2 regions of the Ruminococcus sp. AF17-1AC genome follow, and region 1 is predicted to be linked to the other one. Evidence: predicted binding sites of a transcription regulator. Region 1 holds the regulator's gene; the other holds the start of a gene.
The links. The regulator HrcA, encoded in region 1, represses chaperone genes, less so after heat shock. The targets are predictions, from matches to a motif close to TGTTAGCACTCNNNNNNNNNGAGTGCTAACA.
Positions count from the first base shown of each region.

Region 2: the regulator HrcA is predicted to act here: its motif matches at 6,001-6,031, upstream of htpG (molecular chaperone HtpG).

Region 1 covers NZ_QTWZ01000010.1:37,830-46,147, reverse strand. The annotation lists gene dnaJ (molecular chaperone DnaJ) at 1-806, opposite strand, end outside; gene dnaK (molecular chaperone DnaK) at 964-2,838, opposite strand; gene grpE (nucleotide exchange factor GrpE) at 2,902-3,504, opposite strand; gene hrcA (heat-inducible transcriptional repressor HrcA) at 3,497-4,555, opposite strand; gene DWW81_RS08160 (hypothetical protein) at 4,778-5,527, opposite strand; gene DWW81_RS08155 (hypothetical protein) at 5,557-6,381, opposite strand; gene sfsA (DNA/RNA nuclease SfsA) at 6,604-7,290, shown strand; gene DWW81_RS08145 (stage II sporulation protein P) at 7,350-8,318, shown strand, end outside.
Region 2 covers NZ_QTWZ01000004.1:2,464-10,781, forward strand. The annotation lists gene ppk1 (polyphosphate kinase 1) at 1-1,874, shown strand, start outside; gene DWW81_RS03850 (CorA family divalent cation transporter) at 1,871-2,785, shown strand; gene DWW81_RS03855 (hypothetical protein) at 2,934-3,272, shown strand; gene proS (proline--tRNA ligase) at 3,298-4,740, shown strand; gene DWW81_RS03865 (type II CAAX endopeptidase family protein) at 4,809-5,834, opposite strand; gene htpG (molecular chaperone HtpG) at 6,087-7,976, shown strand; gene DWW81_RS03875 (PRD domain-containing protein) at 8,311-8,318, shown strand, end outside.

The DNA.
Region 1 (8,318 bases):
GGGTCAGGTCGAACTGTAATGTTGATGTGCAGGTCGCCGTTAGGACCTCCGTTTATACCGCAGTTGCCCTCACCGCCTACTCTAAGTGTCTGACCATCGTCGATGCCAGCAGGAACGTTTATCTCCTTTTCAGATACCTTCTTTACTCTGCCCTGACCGTTGCAGGTATGACAAGGGTTGTCGATTATCTGACCCTTACCGCCACAGCGACTGCAAGTCGTGGTCTGAGCGATGTTTCCGAAAGGCGTTCTCTGTGTTATCCTTACTGTACCGGTGCCGTGGCAGTCAGGACAGGTCTTAGGTGAAGAGCCGGCGGCTGCGCCTGTGCCGTGACAGTCAGGACATTTTTCGGCTCTGTTTATGCGAATTTTCACGGTCTTGCCCTTGCAGGCTTCCATGAAGTCAAGAACAACGTTCGCTCTTATATCCTCGCCACGTCTTGGTGCGTTAGGGTTAGCAGAACGTCCGCCACCGAAGCCTCCGCCAAATCCACCGAAAATGGAATCGAAAATATCGCCCATATCGCCAAATCCGCCGAAGCCTCCTGCACCTGCTCCGCCGCCTGCACCGTAGTTCGGGTCTACGCCTGCGTGACCAAACTGGTCATATCTTGCTCTTTTATCTTTATCTGAAAGCACCTCATAAGCTTCATTTACTTCCTTGAACTTTTCCTCGCACGCTTTGTCGCCGGGGTGAAGGTCAGGGTGATACTGCTTTGCAAGCTTACGGAATGCCTTTTTTAATTCATCGTCTGTGGCAGTTTTAGAAACGCCAAGCACTTCATAGTAATCTCTTTTTTCAGCCATATAAACGCCCATGCTCTGTAAGCTGCAGATCGTGAAAGTCTTGGGGCATGGGCTTGCCTCCTTTTTGTAAGTATAGTCCTTTCACGCTTTTCACACAGCCTTTTAATACGGCAATAGCCCCTGCTCGGAAAATCGGAGCAGAGGCAGCCGTTATGATTTATTCTGCGTCAGTAAATTCAGCGTCTATAACGTCGTCGCCGCCGTTGTTTGAAGCGCCGCCGTTGCTGCCGCCATTTGCTCCGCCCATGTTGTTAGGGTCAAAGCCTGCGGCACCGCCTGCTGCCTGCTGTGCCTGTGCAGCCTGCTGATATACCTTAGTTGCAACGCCCTGGAATGTTTCCTCAAGCTCCTTGTGCTTAGCCTTGATAGTCTCGATATCAGTACCCTTGAGGGCTTCCTTAAGAGCGTCTATCTTAGCCTGACAAGCTGACTTGTCAGCAGCGTCTACCTTGTCGCCGAACTCGCCCAGTGACTTTTCAGCCTGGAAGCAAAGCTGGTCAGCAGCGTTTCTAGCGTCAACGTCCTCTTTCTTCTTAGCGTCCTCTGCTGCGAATGCCTCAGCTTCCTTGACAGCCTTATCTATATCGTCCTTAGACATATTTGTTGAAGAAGTGATAGTGATGTTCTGCTCCTTGCCTGTGCCAAGATCCTTAGCAGAAACGTGTACGATACCGTTAGCGTCGATATCGAATGTTACCTCGATCTGTGGAACGCCTCTTGGAGCAGGAGCGATTCCGTCAAGTCTGAACATACCGAGCTGTTTGTTGTCCTTAGCGAACTCACGCTCACCCTGAAGTACGTTGATATCAACAGCTGACTGATTATCAGCGGCAGTTGAGAATATCTGTGACTTCTTTGTAGGTATAGTTGTGTTTCTCTCGATGATCTTTGTGCAGATACCGCCCATTGTTTCAAGACCAAGTGACAGTGGAGTTACATCGAGGAGGAGCAGACCGTCCTTAACGTCGCCTGCAAGTACACCGCCCTGATATGCAGCGCCAAGTGCTACGCACTCATCCGGGTTGATGCCCTTGAATGGCTCTTTGCCAAGGAATTTCTTAACAGCTTCCTGAACGGCTGGTATTCTTGAAGAACCGCCGACCATAAGGACTTTCTGGAGGTCGTTAGCTGACAGACCTGAGTCTGAAAGTGCCTGACGAACTGGTCCCATTGTTGACTCAACAAGGTCTGCTGTCATTTCGTTGAACTTAGCCTGTGTAAGTGTCATTTCAAGATGCTTTGGACCTGTAGCGTCTGCTGTGATGAATGGGAGAGAGATAGTTGATGAAGCAGTAGAAGAAAGCTCTATCTTAGCCTTTTCAGCAGCTTCCTTGAGTCTCTGCATTGCCATTTTATCTCCTGAGAGGTCAACGCCCTCAGTCTTCTTGAACTCTGCGATCATCCAGTCGATAATTCTCTGGTCGAAGTCGTCGCCGCCCAGGTGGTTGTTACCTGCTGTAGCAAGAACTTCTGTAACACCGTCGCCCATTTCGATGATAGATACATCGAACGTACCGCCGCCAAGGTCATAAACCATTACCTTCTGATCATCTTCCTTATCGATACCGTAAGAAAGTGCAGCGGCTGTTGGCTCATTGATGATTCTCTTTACTGTCAAACCTGAGATCTGACCTGCGTCCTTAGTAGCCTGTCTTTGTGCGTCTGTGAAGTAAGCAGGAACTGTGATAACAGCCTCTGTTACCTTTTCACCCAGATAAGCCTCAGCGTCAGCTTTCAGCTTCTGGAGTATCATAGCTGAGATCTCCTGTGGAGTGTAATCCTTGCCGCCCATGTGAGCCTTGTAGTCAGAGCCCATATGTCTTTTGATAGAAATTACAGTGTTGTCATAGTTTGTAACAGCCTGTCTTTTTGCTACCTGACCGATAAGTCTGTCGCCGTTCTTTGAAACGCCAACTACTGACGGAGTTGTTCTTGCACCCTCACTGTTAGGGATAACAACGGCTTCGCCGCCCTCCATAACTGCTACACAAGAGTTTGTTGTACCTAAATCTATACCGATGATTTTGCTCATAAGATCAAGTCCTTTCAAAATTTACTTAATTTATATCAAGACCTTAAGTCCCGATGTCTTTGTTTATGGGTTTGCTACTATTACCATTGCGTGTCTTATGACCTTGCCGCCTATGGTGTAGCCGTTTTGAAGCACCTGCGCCACAATATTTTCACCGAGGTCAGGGTCGTCAACTGTGCTGACCGCCGTTGCAACGTTCGGGTCAAATTCCTTGCCTGCAAGCTCCATGACCTCAACGTTGAGCTTTTTCAGAGCGTCGCTGAACTGATTGAATATCATTTCAACGCCCTGTTTATAAACTGCGTCCTGAGTTTCTGTGCCTAACGCTCTTTCAAAGTTATCAAACACCGGCAGGAAGCCGTTTATCACATTTCCCTTTGCTGTGTCTGTAAGCTCCAGTCTTTCTTTTGCGCTTCTTTTTCTGAAGTTATCATATTCAGCCATAAGTCTGAGATACTTGTCATTTGCTTCGGCAAGCTCTTTTTTCAGCTTTTCTGTTTCGCTCTCCTCCGCCTTTTTCTCTGTATCCTCAGTGGCATTCTCTGCGGTATCCGCCGCTTCTTTTACTTCTTCGCTTTCAGCAGAGGTGTTTTCCTCTTTTTCAAGCTCGGTGTCCTTTTCAGTTTCCTTACTCAATTTACGCCGCCTGCCTTCCTTTTTATTCATTTTCGTCATCTTCTTTGTTTTGCTCTTGTGGCTTTTCGGATATCATTTCCGATATCTTTCCTGTGAAATACTCGAGATATGGGATAAACTTCGCATAGTCGAGCCTCATAGGACCTATAAGCCCCAGCGCACCTGCTGTTTTGCCGTCCTTTGAGAACGGAGCTGTTATAATAGAGGAGTTGTGGATAACAAACCCGTCACGCTCAGGGGAGAACATAACGTGAAGCCCTGAGAACGTATCGTCAATAAATCCTTTAAGCTCCTTCTGATTATCGAGAAAGCTTATTATCTCATTTTGGTTGAAATCCTTGCAGGTGAGAAGATTACTCTGACCTTTGATAGACACGCTGCTCATTTCCTTTGTCATCTTCATTATCTCGGAAACAAGCGGTGAAAGGGTCATCATGTACGTTCCCATTGCTTCTGTGAGCTTTTCAAGATAAGCGTCCGAAAGACTGTCGATAGGCACGCCGTTGAGATTTTCCTTTACGAAGTTATCAAAAAACTCAAGCTGATCCTGACTGAGGTCGAACTCCAATCGGCAAACCTTATTCTTAATAGAGCCGTTGGACGTTATCATCAAAATAACGTACATTCTCTTTCCTGTAGGTATTACCTCTACCTTTGAGATAAGCGAGAACTTTGGCGTTGCGTTTGCGACCACCGCCGCACATTTCGTAAGATCCGCCAATGCCATTGAAGCCTTGTTCACAAGGTCTTCCTCTGTGACATATTCCTGCGGTATCATTGAATCCAGCATCTTCTTTTCATTTGCTGTAAGCTGGTTTTGCTCCATGAGCTGGTCAACATAAAGCCTGTAGCCCTTATATGTTGGTATTCTGCCTGCGGAGGTGTGTGGCTGCTCGAGATAGCCTTGCTTCTCAAGCTCTGCCATTTCATTTCTTATGGTCGCTGAGGACGCTTTGACGTGAGCCATTATCGCCTTTGAGCCTACAGGCTCGCCTGTTACGATATATTCATTGACTACCGCTGAAAGTATTTTCAGCTTGCGGTCGTCCATTTGCTCACCACCCGTTCTTCTTGTTAGCACTTATTGTATTTAAGTGTTAGCACTCTTTCTTCTCGAGTGCTAAGTATAGTTTATACCCTTTTGACGATTTTGTCAAGGGGTTTAAGACTATTTTTCTCACAAATTTCAAAAATATTTGAACTTCTTTTCCGTCATATTGCACAACGCTTTGCTGAAAATGCAAAAAAAGCGGGCAGACCGCAGTGGTCTGTCCGCCCGATGTTGGAAAAAGATCAGATAAAATTATTCTTTTGTATAAGCAGAAAGATCAGGAACAGCAAGTAGGCTGTCGTCCGCTTCGCCTATGGAATCTACAGTGAAGTAAACTGCACTTGATTCGTCAGCACCCTCTGGGAGCAGAACTACCTGCTTAAGGTCATATGTAGCACCGTCAAAGCCGTAAACTATCTGACCCTCACCGCCTGAAACACTGCTGTCGAGGTTATAATACTCTTGAACAACGTTTGTTGTTGTGTCAATATATGCGTGGTCAAAATCGAGGGTCGCGCCGAAAAGAATGTCGGCTGACTTCCACTGATTTCCGTCGTCGTTCTCAATGCTGTAGGTGGTCGTGCCTTCTGAAACGTTGTAAAGCTTTCCGTCGCCAGGGCAAACTGTGTATGACTTCATGCCCTGAACTGTGAGTGCCTGATAAGCCTTGCCGTCCTTTATGCAGATAGCATACTTTGTGCCGTTGTTTGACATCTGACCTGTAAGGTTCGCAAGATAGTTGCCCTCATACTTGTCTTTCATCTGCTCGAAAGCTCTGAAATCACCGTCAACGTCATAATCTGTTGTGCCTGCGCTTGTGGAAGTGCTGTCAGCGGAGCTTTCGTCTGCTGTGCTTTCAACAGGAGCAGCCGATTCTGCGGCAGCCGTCGTTGTAGTAGTTGTTTCAGCCTTTGAAGAGCTTGCAGTATCGCTCTCCGAGCAGCCTGCCATTGCTGTACACATTGCCAAAGCTGCAATAATAGTTACCATTTTCTTGTTCATAATATTTTGCCTCCGAAAAATGACAAGAATTACTCGGCTGACTCAGCGCCTGACTCAACATCGAGTTCAGCGTCATAAGGGATATCGTCAGTGCTCATATCGAAAGACTGCTCTGTCCAACTGTCAAAATCGTCAGGGAGTTTGACTTCAACGTTTTCAGTTGTGAATGAGTTTACTGTAACAGTAGTCGTTGAGCCGTCAGAGATAGTTTCTATCTTAACAATATCCTTTGTGTCAGCATTGAAGTAATACTTGAATGTTGTTGTGAAAGAATGATCGTCAGAATCGCTTGTGTCGAGAGTTACGCCTGATTCAAGCTCGATATCAGGATCTTCTGTGTTTTCAAAAGTTTCGCAGATAAGACCGTCGTCAGTTGTTTCAGAGCTTATGAACTTGTAGCTGTCGTTAATGCCGTAGCCTATTTCGCTCTTGAAGTCGTCGATAGATTCTTCCATATCAACAGTGTAATACGTTTTTGACTCGCTGTCAAGTGTGTACATAACTCCGTCGATACTATAGATATCCATATCCACGCCCATAAAGTTCATTTTCATGTGCATATTGCCGCCTGCTATCTCAACAACGGCTGATGAATTGTCATATTCGCTTGCCACTGTCATGTCGATAGCAAGGCTCTCGCCCTGTATCTTCTTTGTATACTGCGCTGTGAGAGTATCCTCGAGATCTGTGGCTGTGCCTGCTTCTGAAGCAGTTGACTCGTCAGCGGCTGCGCTTGTTTCTGCCTTTGATGTGCTGTCTGCTTTTGATGAGCTTGAAGAACTGCTGTCAGAACAGCCTGCCATTACTGCGCATGACATTATAAGTGAAACGAGAAGTGCAGTTATTTTTTTCATTATAAATACCTCTTTCTAAAATTTTAATAAATTATTATTGTTATATAACCTATACTCAAAACTATAACATATTTCACAAATAACGTCAATAGATTTTGTGAAATATTTTTCCCTTTTTGTATCGAACCACAAATCAGCAAAGCTAAGAATGCATGATTTAGGTATTTATAATCAAACATATTTGTGGTATAATGTGAATAGTAAGAATACAAGGAGCGAATTATGAGATACGATAATATACATAAAGGCAAATTTCTATCAAGACCGAACAGGTTTATCGCAAACGTTGAGATAGACGGCAAGTCTGAGGTCTGCCATGTGAAAAATACGGGCAGATGCAAAGAGCTTTTGATCGAGGGGTGTACTGTTTGGCTTGAGCATTCAGACAGTGCGTCAAGAAAGACCGCTTTTGACCTTGTTGCAGTGGAAAAAGGTGACAGGCTCATAAACATGGACAGCCAAGCCCCGAATAAGGCGGTAGGGGAGTGGCTGAGAGAGAACAGACCCTTTGGCGAGGGCTTCTCGGTCTATCCCGAAAAGAAATACGGCAATTCACGCTTTGATTTTTACTTAGAGTCGCAGGACAGAAAAATTTTCATGGAGGTAAAGGGCTGTACGCTGGAGAAAGACGGCGTTGTGCTTTTCCCTGACGCTCCTACCCTCCGTGGGGTGAAGCATATAGAGGAGCTTTCTCACTGTCTTGATGAGGGGTATGAGTCTTATATAATGATACTCGTTCAGATGAGCGATGTGAAATATTTCACTCCAAATTATGACACTCACCCTGAGTTCGGAGAGGCTTTGGAGAAAGCTTCACGAAAGGGCGTGAAGATACTATGCTATGACTGCAACGTGACCCATGACTCTATGACAGTGGGCAAGCCTGTTAAGGTGAAGCTGGGCAGGTAATATGACGGCTCGTCCTGCATATACATTATAATACTAAGATGTATACGGGAGTGACGGCATTGGATATAAAGAAAGTCTGCCTGCGTTGTGTTGCAGTTATAATTGTGGCGTTCGTTATGCCCACGGGGATATGGCTTTATGCAAGATCTGCAAGCAGGTTCGGCAGGGTGGCGGCTGTGGCGGCAGGGGTGGCTATGGGAGAATACAAGCCTTGTTTCGCTATGGAAAGTGAAACGGACACGGCATCAAAGCCTGTGGTATCAAACAAGCTTGAAGCGGCAGTGGTGTCAAAGCACAGTATATGGGATATGGATATGGCGCCACAGGAAAAGCAAACGCCCTCTGTAAGCTCGGAAGTGCCAAGTCCTTTGCCTGCTCAGGACGTGACTGACAAGATACCATATCCTGCAAGCATGGAGGGAAATGACGGTGTTATAGAAAAATACACCTACGGCAGATATGACGGCGAACAGTATTTCGACCTTGACGGCGGCGGTCAGGTGAGAAACTGCACTGAGCTTTCAAATGATGAGCTTTATGAGGAAAGCTCAAAGCCATATGATTTTCAAATAGACGGAAATTCCTCTGAGCCGCAGATACTTATTTATCATACCCACGCCACGGAAAGCTTTGAGCCCACAGACAAAGACCACTATGACAGCTCCTTTTCCTGTAAGACCACCGACCCTGAAATGAATATGCTGTCGGTAGGGGACAAGATATGTGAACAGCTTGACAAAGCAGGCGTTGCGTATATCCACGATACCCTTGTGCATGATTATCCCAGCTATGACGGCTCTTACGATTCAAGCCGTATGGCGGTAAAGCAGATATTGGAGGAGTACCCCTCTATAAAGGTATGTCTTGACGTTCACCGTGACGGCATAGAGCGTGAGGACGGCACAAGGCTCGCACCTGTGGCGGAGATAGAGGGCAGGGAAGCGGCTCAGCTTATGATAATATCAGGGTGTGATGACGGCACTATGGGTATGCCTGACTATATGAAGAATTTTCACTTCGCTTGTGCC
Region 2 (8,318 bases), on a different contig from region 1:
CTGACAGCAGGGAAAATAAAACAAATATGACCGCTAAGGAACAGCTCAAAGCCGTTATCGCTAGAGTGGGCGAGCTTAACGAGCGTAAAAATAAGATCTACGCTGACCTTATGAAGAAAATAGCCGAGCAGGGCGTTGCTCTTGTTGATTTTTCCAAGCTTACAGCGGAGGAAAATTCTCAGTTGGAACAGTATTTTATTAAACAGATAGCTCCGCTCCTGTCGCCTATGGTGGTGGGCAAAAGACAGCCTTTCCCTTTCCTTAAAAATAAGGATATCTATGCTGCAGTTGTCCTTGAAAGCAAAAATTCCAAGGAGAAGCTGGGTGTTATCTCCTGCGGAAGTGAGGTCTTTCCAAGACTTATAAAAGTCGGTTCAACAGGCAAGTATATGCTTTCTGAAGAGCTTATCCTCCACTATGTCCCGAAAATTTTCAAGGGATATACTGTGAAGTCAAAGTCACTTATAAGAGTTACAAGAAATGCTGATATCGACGCAGACGCACTTTACGACGAAGATCTTGATTACCGTGAGTTCATGGCTGACCTTATCAAGAAAAGAAAGCGTCTTGCACCTGTCAGACTGGAGCTTTCAAGGCAGCTTGATAACAATATCGTTGACCTGCTCTGCAAACAGCTTGAAGTGAATAAAAAATCTGTTTTCAGAAACAGCACTCCTCTTGATCTGTCATTTCTGTTCCAGATACAGGATATACTCAGACAGAAAACCGAGCTTTTCTATAAAAAGAGAGTTCCGCAGAGGTTTACTGCCTTTGACGATAACAAGCCGATCCTGCCGCAGATAAAAAAGAAAGACAGACTGCTTTCTTATCCTTTTGATAGCATAAAGCCTTTTATCAATATGCTTCGTGAGGCGGCTGACGATAAAAATGTTGTGTCTATAAAAATGACATTGTATCGTGTGGCAAAGCACAGTGAGGTGGTCGAAGCCCTTTGTGAAGCCGCAGAGAACGGCAAGGACGTTCTTGTATTGGTGGAGCTTAAGGCGAGATTTGATGAGGAAAATAATATCGAGTGGTCACGCCGACTTGAAAAGGCTGGCTGTACTGTTATCTATGGTCTGGAGGGCTATAAGGTACATTCAAAGCTTTGCCTTATCACAAAGCGTTCAGGCACAAAGACCGAGTATTATACTCAGATAGGCACTGGAAACTACAACGAGAAAACTTCAAGACTTTATACCGACCTGTCTGTTATGACCTGCGATAAGGACATCGCAAAGGACGCTATAGACGTGTTCAATGCTCTTGCTTCTGACGATACTGTAAAGAGCGTTGACAAGCTGTTGGTAGCACCGAATTGTCTGCAAAACAAGGTGCTTGATATGATAGACGAGCAGATAGCCATAGCACAATCAGGGGGAGAGGGCTATATAGGCGTGAAGATAAATTCTCTCACTGATAAGAAGATAATCGACAGATTTATCGAAGCTTCAAGAGCAGGCGTTAAGATAGACCTTGTGGTAAGAGGCATATGCTGTCTTATCCCAGGCGTTGAGGGCGAAACCGACAACATCAGGATAATAAGCATTGTAGGACGTTTTCTTGAACATTCCCGTGTCTATATGTTTGGCAAGGGCGAGGAAAGAAAGATATATATTGCTTCCGCAGACTTTATGACAAGAAACACCCTCAGACGTGTTGAGGTCGCTGCACCTATTCTTGACGAGGATATCAAGTCTCAGATAAGCATGATGTTCGACAAAATGCTTGCAGATAATTGTCAGGCAAGAGAGCTTGATTCTGACGGGGAATATACCCTTGTTTCAGACGGCAAAGAGCCACTCAATTCTCAGGAACTTTTCTATGACCTTGCCTATGAAAGAGCTTCAAAGGCGGAGGTCGAGGATAAATGACAATATTTGCCCTGAAGGGTTCACTTGAAGAAATAACACCGGCACAGCTAAGCGAACAAACTTGCTCGGCTGTGTTTATTACCGACTCTGCTCACGCAGAGGAAACCCTCAGAACGGCGAACATAACCTACGAGGGCGTGATATCCCTGCGTGACGTTGTGTTCTGTAAGATAGAATCACAGCCTTTCTGTCTGGCAGGCACGCTTTCTATCCCCAAGCTTCTTGACATAAAGGGAAGCCGACACAGGATACAGTTTTTTATCGACAACAAAAACATGGTGATAATAGACGATGAGGAGTTTTCGCTCAGGCTAGTCCAACGCATACAGAGAAGCAGGCATAATCAGGGAGAGAGCAGGGAGCATTTTATCTACAATTTTTTCAGCGAATTTATGCTCCGTGACACCGAGCTTCTTGCGGAACATGAGCAAAAGCTTATGGAGCTTGAGGAAAACGTAAACGATGGCAAGACGGACGATTTTCTTGAAACCATAACGCCTATCAGAAAAGAGCTTCTTATTTTGAGAAGCTACTATGATGAAATAATGGATCTGGGCAGAGAGCTTGAAGAGGACGAGAACGGCTTCTTTGAGAAAAAGCAGAAAAAATATTTCGGCACTATCTCAGACCGTGCCGACAGGCTCATGGGCAGAACTGTACATCTTCTTGAATATGCAACGCAGGTGCGAGATGCTTATCAGTCCCATGTCAATGCTCAGCAGAACAAGAATATGGAGTTTCTTACGGTCATATCCACTATATTTTTCCCTCTGACCCTTATCACGGGCTGGTATGGCATGAACTTTCAGAATATGCCCGAACTCAAAGAGGGGTATCCGGGTGTTATAGCTCTTAGTATAATAGTAGTGATAGTGTGTATAATCTTTTTCAAACGAAAGAAAATGCTTTAAGGCGGACTTTGTTCCGCCTTTTTTCGTGCTAAAGGTCAGAAATGGCGGTAAATTCATATTTCACCTCTTGAATTTGGATGATAATTGTGCTATAATAACTTTATGTTTGCGAAAAGAGGTGACTTGTCTGAATAAAGAATTACTGCTATTGCTGTTGAAGCTGGCAGCAGGCTGTGTCGTAATAATGACCTTTATCGTCATTGCCTGCCTTATCACTCCGAAAATAGCACGATTTATTGAAAAACGTCACCCTGAGCTTGCCGAAAAGGACGATCCCGAAAGGGTGGACGGTGAGAATACAGGGAATGATCCTGAGAACTATAAGGTACAGGGCATATTTGATAAGTCCCACATTGACGGCTGGGATCCCAACTATAAGATATATAACGAGGATATCTATGCTCTTAATTTTAAAAAGAAAAAGAAGAATGTCAGCAGTGAAGCTGTTAAAAAAGACGACGGCAACAAGAATAATGACAATGCCTGAATGATATAAGAAAGAGGTTTTATAAATGGCTAAGGATAAGAAAATGGTTGATGCGATAACCTCCATGGACGAGGATTTCGCAAAGTGGTATACTGATATATGTATGAAGGCTGAGCTTGTTTCATACACAAGCGTAAAAGGCTGTATGGTAATAAGACCTTACGGCTACGCAATATGGGAGAATATCCAACATATACTTGACACAAAGTTCAAGGAGCTTGGACATGAAAATGTTTGCATGCCTATGTTTATCCCTGAGAGCCTGCTTCAGAAGGAGAAAGACCACGTTGAGGGCTTTGCACCTGAGGTAGCTTGGGTAACATACGGCGGAAGTGAAAAGCTTGAAGACAGACTTTGCGTAAGACCAACGTCTGAAACGCTTTTCTGCGAGCATTATGCTAATATAGTCCATTCCTACAGAGATCTTCCTAAGCTTTACAATCAGTGGGTATCTGTTGTACGTTGGGAAAAAACAACAAGACCATTTCTTCGTTCAAGAGAGTTCCTGTGGCAGGAGGGTCATACTATCCACGAGACACCTGAGGAGGCTATCGAGGAGACAGAGAGAATGCTCAACGTATACGCTGATTTCTGCGAGCAGCAGCTTGCTATGCCGGTCGTAAAGGGCAGAAAGACAGAGAGCGACAAGTTCGCAGGTGCAGAAGCAACATACGCTATCGAGGCTCTTATGCACGACGGCAAGGCTTTGCAGGCAGGCACTTCGCATTACTTTGGCGATGGCTTTGCAAAGGCTTTCGATATCACTTATACCGGAAGAGATAATAAGCTTGCACACCCATTCCAGACATCATGGGGCGTTACGACAAGGCTTATCGGTGCAGTTATAATGACACACGGCGACGATAACGGACTTGTTCTGCCACCTGCTGTTGCACCTGTTCAGGTAGTTATCGTGCCTATAGCACAGCACAAAGAGGGCGTTCTTGACAAGGCTAACGAGCTTTACAACACACTTAAAAATGCAGGCATAAGAGTTAAGCTCGACGATTCAGAGCAGTCACCTGGCTGGAAGTTTGCACAGTATGAGATGAAGGGCGTTCCTGTAAGACTTGAAATTGGTCCAAAGGATATTGAGAACGATCAGTGTGTGCTTGTTACAAGACACAACAGAGAAAAGGTATTCTGCAAGCTTGGTGAGCTTGTTGAAACAGTAAATGAAAGACTTCAGGCTGTTCATGATGGTCTTTATGCGAAGGCACTTGAAAACAGAGAAAGACGTACCTATGTTTGCAAGACACTTGACGAGATAACAAAGGCTCTTGAGGAAAAGGGCGACGGCTTTGTTAAGGCAATGTGGTGCGGCGATGAAGCTTGCGAGGATAAGGTAAAGGAACTCACAGGAGTAGGTTCAAGATGTATCCCGTTCGAGCAGGAAGAGATAACAGATACCTGCGTATGCTGTGGAAAACCAGCAAAGCATATGGTACTTTGGGGCAAGGCATACTAATTAACTTTTGGATATAAAAATAACGGGCGGCTGTCAACTTAGTGTTGGCAGTCACCCGTTTTGTTTTATCAGCTGTTTGCTTGGACAAGACTCTTTATTATCGGCACGATAAGGCAGAGCATATATACTATAGTGGCAGGGTTTGTAAAGACGTATCTGCGACATTCTTTCGGTGTAAGCACGTTTTCGCTGTCATCAATGATAAGCTTTTTAAGGCTTGTGAAAAGAACCATAAAGCCTGCCAGACCTATGACTATCTCAGCAACGCTCATGAAGGTTTCATAGTGTTCAAGCCCTATCGCATCAGATATGGACGAGAAGTTTGCAAGCAGATTGTTTAGACAGTGTATTATAACTGTTGGCAGTATCGAGCCGCACTTTGCGGCGATAATAGCGTAAACAAGTCCTGTGCCGAATGCCGAAGCCGCCTGAGGGATATTTCCGTGCATAAGTCCGAATGCAAGTGCCGAGAAAAGCACCGCCGCACCCCTTCCGTATGGGCTTAGAGCCGTGAGGATCGCTCCACGGTAGATAAATTCCTCCACGATAGGGGCTATTATCACAACGTATGAGAACTGCACTATTACTGCAAGGGCAGAGGGCTGATGAATGGAAAAATCGCTTGTGGGAACTGTCACTCCGTTTTGACCAAGTATACCCGTGAGGATAGATGTGAGCTGTGACAGCAGAATGTTTATCACAAAGCAGGCTGAAAACCATTTTAACCCTTTTACTGCCGTGCCTTTTTTCGGCTTTATGAAGCTTGATTCTCGTTTTCGGAAAAGTATAGCAAAAACTATCCCAAAAACAAGCACGCTCATAAGAGTGATAAACAAATTTGCCGTCATGGAAAAAGTAGTTGAGCTTATAAAAGCGGTCTGCTTTTTCAGATAGCTGAGAACTGCCGAGTAGCTAAGAGTGATTTTTCCTGAGTGATAAGTGTATGCAACGTAAAAGAATAACACTGCGAATATCCTGTTTAGCAGGTTGTATAAAATGAGCAGAAGTGAAATTTTCACGCAATCTATAGTAAGAAGTTTCTTTTCCTGCTGTTTTTCAGGGGTCAGCAGAGAAACAGACTTTTTGGTAGTCAAATATTATTCCTCCCTTGTTCGGTCTTATCTATATATTATAACACACAACATGGTGCTTTTGCAAATGGTATTTTGTCAGGTATGTGATGAAATATTATGGATTTGTAAATAAATAAGAGAAATTTTGTGATAACTATTGCATTTTATCAACCTTGTTGTATAATATAATTAGCACTCAAATAGATAGAGTGCTAATTATATGGAACAGTATTCAAAGAAAGTAAAATATTATTAAGGAAAGGTCGAGATTTTATGCAGACAAAAGAATTTAAGGCAGAATCAAAAAGACTGCTCGATATGATGATCAATTCGATCTACACTCATAAGGAGATTTTTCTCAGAGAGATAATCTCAAATGCAAGCGACGCTATTGATAAGCTGTATTTCAAGTCCCTGACAGACACTTCTGTGGGAATGAAAAAGAGCGACTTCGCTATCAATATCGCTATCGACAAGGAAAACAGAACGCTTACAGTTTCTGATAACGGCATCGGTATGACCGAGGAGGATCTTGAAAACAACCTTGGTACTATCGCAAACTCAGGCTCGTTCGCTTTCAAGAAAGACAATGACCTTGGGGACGATGTTGATATCATCGGTCAGTTCGGTGTAGGCTTCTATTCTACTTTTATGGTAGCAAAGGAAGTTACCGTTGTAACAAAGGCTTTCGGCAGCGATCAGGCTTATAAGTGGACATCTGACGGCGTTGAGGGCTACACAATAGAAGAGTGTGACAAGCCTGACGGCGTCGGTACAACTATCACACTGAAACTCAAGGACGATACTGATGACGAGAAGTATTCAACATATCTTGATCAGTATCAGATACAGTCACTTGTAAAGAAATATTCTGACTACATCAGATTCCCTATCAGAATGGAAGTCGAGCATACTCATTATAATGAGGAGGGCAAAGAGCCTGAGGTACACAAGGCTATCGAAACTCTTAACAGCATGACCCCTATCTGGAAGAAGAACAAGAGCGAGCTAAAGGACGAGGATTACAACAACTTCTACATGGAGAAGTTCGGCGACTATGAGCCGCCTATTGCACATATCCATTCAAAGAACGAGGGCGTTGCAACATATGACGCACTGCTTTACATACCTGCCCGTGCGCCTTTTGACTATTACTCAAAGGACTATGAAAAGGGACTCCAGCTTTATTCAAGCGGTGTAATGATAATGGAAAAATGTGCAGACCTGCTTCCTGACTGGTTCAGCTTTGTAAAGGGCGTTGTTGACTCTGAGGATCTCTCGCTGAACATCTCCCGTGAGCTTTTACAGCAGGACAGACAGCTCAAGATAATCGCAAAGAACCTTGAAAAGTCCATAAAGAACGAGCTTGCAAAGCTTCTGAAAAACGATCGTGAGAAGTATGAGAAGTTCTACAGCGTATTCGGACTTCAGTTCAAGTTCGGTATCTATCAGTCATATGGTGCTGCAAACGAAACTCTGAAAGACCTTCTTATGTTCCCGTCCTCATTTGACGGCAAGAACGTTACACTCAAAGAGTATGTTTCAAGAATGAAGGAAGATCAGAAAGAGATCTACTATGCTTGCGGCGAAACAAAGGAAAGGATCGAAATGCTCCCTCAGCTTGAAAAGATCAAGGATAAGGGCTATGAAGTTCTTTACTTTACACAGGACGTTGACGAGTTCGCTATCAAGGTGATGATAAACTATGACGGCAAGCCTTTCAAGTCCATAAGCGACGCTGACCTCGACCTTGACACAGAGGAAGAAAAGGAAGAGGCTAAAAAGCTTGACGAAGAGAACAAGGATATGTTCACTTTCATGCAGGAAGCTATCGCTGACAAGGTAAAGACTGTCCGTCTTTCAAAGAAGCTTAAAACTCACCCTGTTTGTCTTTCATCAGACGGCAGCATAACTATCGAAATGGAGAAAGTCCTCAACGCTATGCCTCAGAATGACGGCAACAAGGTAAAGGCTGAAAAGGCTCTGGAGATAAATCCAAACCACCCTATCTTTGAGAAGCTGAAAGATCTCTATGCTAACGATAAGGACAAGCTGAAAGACTATGCAAAGCTTCTTTACGATCAGGCTTTGCTTATCGAGGGTATGTCTATCGACAACCCTGTTGAGTTTGCAAACCTTGTTTGCGAGCTTATGACAAAGTAATAAAGCTATACAGATACTCTCTTAACATACCGAAAGCCGTGGGAACAGCAGTGTTTCCACGGCTTTTTTGTGCTTTTCAGGCTGATGATTGTAGATTTTATACAAAACAAAATGAGTTTATTTGTTAAAAAAACAGATTTGGAAAACAAATTTTATGTACGCTGTTGACAAATAAATGTAGGTGTGTTAATATAATTATAGTGAAATTGATACATAACATCTTTTATTGGAGTGTTACCTTTCATTTATAGACTGGGCATGACCAACTTTGTACGGACATATTGTATGGGTTCGTATTAAGGTTGGTTTTTTTGATTTTATAGGGGGATCTTTAATGAAAAT